One region of the Parashewanella sp. 2210YD4-3 genome, then DNA from elsewhere that is predicted to be linked to it. Evidence: predicted binding sites of a transcription regulator. Region 1 holds the regulator's gene; the other holds the start of a gene.
The links. Region 1 encodes LexA, which represses DNA repair genes until DNA is damaged. Its sites were predicted from a motif close to TACTGTATNNNNATACAGTA; they were not measured.
Positions count from the first base shown of each region.

Region 2: the regulator LexA is predicted to act here: its motif matches at 1,731-1,750, upstream of AC1EU0_RS10690 (DUF4007 family protein).

Region 1 covers NZ_JBWQOG010000017.1:33,501-36,930, reverse strand. The annotation lists gene AC1EU0_RS18640 (hypothetical protein) at 1-630, opposite strand, end outside; gene AC1EU0_RS18635 (hypothetical protein) at 778-1,152, opposite strand; gene lexA (transcriptional repressor LexA) at 1,394-2,011, shown strand; gene AC1EU0_RS18625 (cell division inhibitor SulA) at 2,008-2,481, shown strand; partial or broken gene coxB (cytochrome c oxidase subunit II) at 3,094-3,430, shown strand, end outside.
Region 2 covers NZ_JBWQOG010000006.1:75,301-78,730, reverse strand. The annotation lists gene AC1EU0_RS10695 (DUF6079 family protein) at 1-708, opposite strand, end outside; gene AC1EU0_RS10690 (DUF4007 family protein) at 698-1,639, opposite strand; gene AC1EU0_RS10685 (DEAD/DEAH box helicase) at 1,950-3,430, shown strand, end outside.

The DNA of each region.
Region 1 (3,430 bases):
AATCAATAACTGGCAAAAATCAAACCCTTCAAAGTTGTTTTTGTTTCCGCTACCAATTCCAGTACTTATTCCCCAAGTATATTCATGGGCGTAAGTAGCACGATAAGCACGGTTTAATCGAATTCGCAGTTGAGAGTTTTGCTGCTTTTCAAGAGCCTTAGCCACAATGGCTTCTTTGCTGAACCCATGAAACAACCGTAGAAAAAAAGGCGGTTTTTTATTAGTAGAAACAATGTATATATGCCCTTTTGTAGTGAGTCTAAAACTAAGAGAAGATTCAACGCCTTTTTCAACAAGACCTACTCGCCAAGGGTGATATTTCCCTGAATCAATTTCCGGGGTATCATCCAATATTAATATTGCAGAGCAATACACTTTCACTTTGAACTCAGTAGACTTACCTGCCAATTTTCGAAAAAAGCCTTTTATCCCTGTTACTCGAACATCAAAAATATCTGCAACGGTGTCTGGCGCATTGGGGATACAAGCATAGTGCTGACCTGAGATTGGCGTTAACTTCGCATTTGAATCAACATCTCGGGATTTTGCATGAGCCACACCACTTTTACTCATGGCTTGCGCATAACTTGGAGGAGGGTCACTTTGATTTTGAGATCTTATCGCTTCCATTGGCAATTCTATAAAAGTAAAAGTCTCATTATATAAATTAAAAGCTGAACACTGACTTAATTTAGGTAAACTCCCCAAAGGCAAATGTTAGAGGATAGTGCCAATTAGACCGTTGATTAACCCCAGTCAATCCAATGCGGTAACTTATTATTTTTCTTCACTCCCTTTTGCTTCTCGCCAGCAACAAAACAAGCAAAAGTAATCACAAGCTTTAGTTTCTAAGCAGGAACAAAGCAGCCAACATGGGCAACACATGTCTTTATCTCTTGTTATCTTATGTGGTTCAACACTCATAAATTTAGCAAGCAACATACGTAGCCTCATAGGCTCATGCTGAATAAGCTCTCTATGCTCATCAGGATCAATATAAGACTCCTTGATTTGAGAGAGAGACTCTGGATTACATTGATACTTCCGTTCACCATTAGATAAGCCCTGTGGCAGTGAAGCGCTACCGGCTACACCTACACTGCCATAACCAACTTGCTGTGGAGGAAAAATATCTGGATGTACTGCTGCCATTGGATGTGACTCGCTAAAATAAAACTCAGTATAAAATCCAATCACTTACTAAACGAGTGAATCATTGTTAATCTCTTGTCCTTCATTTTCTAACTGTGCCTTATAGCTGTAGGCTTTTATGGCGAAGTTTAATTTCAAACTTATGGCACTCAACAATTCAAGATAAATTTGGTTAACTCTTGCGCTATATAGATTACTGTATATAATACCAGTAACACTGTATGAACAAACAGGTATTGCGATGAGACCTCTAACGCCAAGACAAGCCGAAATTTTAGAATTGATCAAAAGCAATATTTCAGAAACGGGCATGCCTCCAACCCGCGCTGAAATTGCTCGTCGTTTAGGTTTTCGTAGCGCCAATGCTGCTGAAGAACACTTAAAAGCATTAGCCAAAAAAGGCTACATTGAGATCATGCCCGGTACCTCCCGTGGCATTCGTTTAACTCAAGAAGTGACAGCTCAAGAAACGGGTCTACCGTTAATTGGCCAAGTTGCCGCTGGCGCACCTATTCTCGCTCAAGAACATGTTGAACAACATTATCAAGTCGATGCTCACTTATTTAAGCCTTCCGCCGACTTTTTACTGCGTGTTCGTGGTGACAGTATGAAAAATATAGGCATCTTAGAAGGTGATTTGTTAGCGGTACATAAGCAGCAACAAGCCAATAATGGTCAAGTGGTGGTAGCACGGCTTGAAGACGAAGTCACCGTTAAACGTTTTGAGCAAAAAGGAAATGTGGTTTATCTACATGCTGAAAATGAAGACTACGCCCCAATTGAAGTCGATTTAAGCTACGAACAATGTGAAATTGAGGGGTTAGCTGTTGGTGTGATACGCAATGGAGAATGGTTATGAGTATGCAAACAATAGGAGCGCAACACCACCCAGGACTTTGGCAAAGTGACAATGTTTGGCAACCTCAAGCCATTAACACTGTGCAAACACAGTCTTATGGATTGACGGAACTGCAAACGCTAAGTCCACAGTTGGCTCAACTGAGCCATCAAGGGCGATGGATAGTATTAATCAATCCCCCAAGCAACAATTTCAAAACCATTTTGGCTAAAGCAGGAATTGCCATCGACAAAGTTTTGTTAGTCCACACTAAAGATGAAGTTGAAACTTTATGGGCAATGGAAAAAGCATTGACCTCTGGCACCAGCAGTGCCGCCATTTGCTGGACATCCAGCCTAGATATGAAAGACAAACGTCGCTTGCAATTAATCACTAAAAGCGCACGTGCGATGGGCATTATTTTTGAAACAGAAACTGAAGTCCCAACGACAACAATTAAAACATCATCTATAGCGGCTCACACTCACTAACTTTTCTGTAGTACTTGAGGCTCGCTTCAATTATTACGGCATCGGTCTGTAGTCAATGACCTTTGCCTAAGACATCACGTCTCTTTTTTATAATCTACCGATGAAGAGCTTTCATGGCTTCACTTCTCATCACCACTACAATTCGGTTTTTCACCTTTTGCCGTTCCCATTAAATAAAAATATCAAAAACCTTAACTTGATCAATCGGTAAGCACCAAGTATGGTAATCTCAATAATAAATTAACAATTTATTATCATGTGCAAAAAGTTTAATTAAAAGAAAGACATAAAAACCTAGCAAAATTCAATAAGGATGCTTTCCTTAAAGTAAGGCAGAAAACTCATTCTGCTGCATAGGTTGAAATGTCCCAGTGAAAAAGCTGTCGTACTATTTGATTCGCTGTTAAGCGCCAAAGTGGAAACACAAAAGCCGTATAAAGTAGCATTACCATTGTCGTACCGTAACAGACACGCCATACCGTCTCACCTCGGAGTTATTGGAACTTAAACCACTACGCTCTTAGATATCAACAAGCTTTTGGGAACCGGAGAGTTCGCATAGGGCTAAGGGATACTGTGTAACTCTTCTTTGTTTAACAAAGGAGACGTCAAGTGAAGCGAGTGTTGTATTGTTTATTGGCCGCACTAATGGTGCCGCCTGTTTGGGCCGAATCGATGCGCCTAAACATGACTCAGGGCGTGACGGGGATAAGCCAAGAAGTTTATCACCTGCACATGACTATTTTTTACATCTGCTGTGTTATTGGGGTGATTGTCTTTGGTGTGATGCTCTACGCCATGATCAAACATCGTAAATCTAAGGGCGCCGTTGCGGCCAATTTTCATGAAAGCACCAAAGTCGAAATCTTATGGACCATTATTCCATTTGTGATTTTGATTGCTATGGCCATTCCTGCAACCAAAACCTTATTGGCGATGGAAGATTCAA
Region 2 (3,430 bases), on a different contig from region 1:
TTGTGCTTTTGTGTCTTTGTTTTTGGCATAGTCGATAAATGCCTGATGCAAAAAGCCTATTAATACTACTGGTGTGGAAGATTGTTGGCATATGTCGGCTAAAGACTGAAACAAATGCAGGTCTTTATTGGCTCGGGATTGGAAATCTAAAGCCTTACCCATCTCATCAAGCAGAACAACAATTCCATCATGCTGCTTAGCATTAAATGTGAATGCTGATTTAATTTGTTCAAGACACTCTTCATCATTGAGTTGAGCAATCTGTTTTACATCGTATTCAATGCCTAAAGACTCACTAACACTAACTAGAATTGAGTGCGCAGGCGACTCTAAGCCACATACATGCTTGACAATGTGCCAGCCTTTTTTAACGTTCAATCTTGATTGAAAATCTTTAAGCGCTTCACTGTGCTGATTCAACTTTGATTGAGCGTATTGCCGCTCATCTACATTTTTTGATAGAAGTGAAGACAGAAACAGCGCGATGGTAGATTTACCAGAGCCATATGGACCAGTTAAAGTGTAAGTTCTTTGAGCACTTCCAGAAATATCCCGGCTGATAGTATCAAGAACATTTATCGCTGTACCGTGAACGATAAAGCTATCAACAAACTCTTGATAATCATGTGCTTCGCTATCAATCCTTGTTGAACTTTTGTATCTCTGGTTGATTGTAATGAGTTCTTGTGCCATGAGATCAGTTGCCATAATACTTGTTTAAAAATGCTTGAGGTTCTTTTATTAATGAATCTGAGATTTTCACCTGTCTTAAGCCGAGTGAGTCAATCCAAGATATATCGCTATTGGTAATCTCTTGTGCTTCATCCAGTTTTTGACCTAAGCCCGCTTCCGATAATCTAAAAATTCGTCCGGGGGAACATGGTTTTGTCAGTAAAGAGTCAAAGTCGATAGTATTAATTTTCGATTCAGCTGTCTCTACTCTCATAAAATGGATCAATGAGTAGATAAAAATTTCAATAGGCAGACTTTCACGTTCATCTAACTTACTGATGTAAAAACCACCACCCAGATCTTGTACTAAATCAAGCTCAGCTAAAGGAGAGGTAAAATGATCTTCGTTAACAGTTTCTTTCTTTTTAGAAGAAGTGTTTTTTATCTTTTTGCAATAGGTATTTAGAAAACAATCTACGTCTTTTTTGATGGTATTCGGATTACCAATATCATTTGTAACAAGTGAACTGCACTCATCAATAATATCTGTAGTTAATTTCGATTTCTCAAAATACTGTACATTTGAAAAGTTAAAAAAGTAACGATAACTTGTAAGAGTTTCAAAGTTAAAATTCAACCAAAAATGAATCAGCCAAACCGAACCAACTTGTTCGAGATAAGGATCGCTTCCGTCACCGTCATGCTCTTTATCTTCAAAAAGGTACTGACCCAGCTTTGTGACGGATTGCTCAGATTTATTATCAGTAGACATTACGTTACAGGCTTCAGCCCAATAACGAATGGCATTAACCATGTTTTTACCAACACCGAGGTTTACAATGGCTTTTCTTACTGACTCTTCATTAGACGTCTGAAGTTTTTCACCTGAATTCAAATGGTTAACAGCTTTATAAAGCCATCCATATCTAAGAGGGAAGGTATCGTGTCCCGTAAATTTTGCTTTCATGCTTCTGCTGTTTTGGAGGATTTGTCCAGAAGTAAAGTGTATACCTATTTATAAGCAGTTTAAAGGGATGAGCTAAAAACATGTGTATGATTATTGTGATCATTAACAGTTTATTTTTTTGCACCTAATCACTAGAATAGCCGTTGAGTGGAAGCCGAGGTGAAGCACACTCAAAATGTATCGCTGCGTCGAATATATTGCGTATATACTCTTCTATATACTCGTTATATTTCAAAGTATTACACAGCAAATACAATAAAGATTACAATTTTAATTAATGGCTTCGATAAGCTATTTTGAAGGACTATTAATGCTAAAAAGGATACTGAAAAACTTTTCTATGGATGAGTTGCTTAATTTTTTTGAGCCAAACTCTCTCCAGTTTGCTATTGATTTAGATTCAAATTCTCAGGAACCCGAAAAAGAACAATTAGCTCAACTTTTATCAATTACACATGCATATGACTTTGTGTATAACGAAAACTTAAGAACACTTCTTATTGAACGTCTAACACCAAAACTATTGTGTAAACTATTTCCTGAGTTCGAAATAACTGAAAAAGAGGTCGAGCCAAAACATTATGATGCTGTTATTAGTTGGTCTCAAAAAAACCTTAGTACTTTTTCACAAAAAATAGGTCTTTCAGAACTAACTGAAGCAGAAAGTGAGGAAAATGACTTATTCCAAACGATCAAGAGGATTGAGCCCAAATACTCTGTTTACCCATATCAAAGGGAGTTAACTCAAAAGGTAATTTCAAGCTTAGAAAAGAACTCTAATGAAAAAGTCTTAATTCACCTTCCAACTGGTGCAGGTAAAACTAGGACTGCGATGAATATAGCGTGTGAGCACTTACGAGCGAATTCTAATGCTTTAGTACTTTGGTTAGCAGATCGAGAAGAGCTTTGCTCTCAAGCGTTTAATGAATTTGAAAAAGCATGGGGAAATCTAGGAAATAGTGACTTATCTCTCTATGCTTTTTACTCAAATAGCTACGAAAGCTTAAGTGGGATTGATAATGGTTTCATCGTTGCTGGTCTATATAAATTTTTGAGTCTCAGAAAAAAAGATAATCCGGGTTTAAAAATCTTATATCAAGAGCTTATGAAAAAAGTAACTTTAGTTATTTTCGATGAAGCACATAAGATTATTGCTGAGAAGTTTCAAGAAGTTGTAGATGATTTCATTTTAAATGAAAAATTCAATTCTAGATTAGTTGGTTTAACAGCTACTCCGGGGAGAAACTACTCATCTGATGGTTTATCTGAAGAGGATAGGCTACTGGCAGAATATTTTAATGGTAACAAGCTGTCAATGAACAGTATTGGCTATATTTCTCCTATTGATTATTTAGTCGATCAGGGTTATTTAGCTAAGGCTGAATTCAAACCGTTATTATATGATAATTCAGACATCTCTGCTTATGAGCTGAGAGACTCTGGAGGAAATGAAACGCTGAAAGCTCTTGCTAAAAACAAAAAAAGAAATCAGCAAATTATTGAAACAATTATTAAAGAGTGTGAAAAAGGTTCACAAATCATTGTTTTTGCATGTTCAGTCGAACACAGTAGACATTTATCCGTAGCACTACTTTATAGAGGAATTAAAGCAGCCTCGATTGATTCCCAAAATGACACTGTTGAATCAAGAAGGTATAAGATACAAGACTATAAAGATGGTAAGGTACAGGTTTTATTAAACTTTAATGTACTAACAGCAGGCTTTGATGCACCAAAAACAAATGTAGCACTTATTGCAAAACCGATGAACTCGCTTGTTCAATACTTACA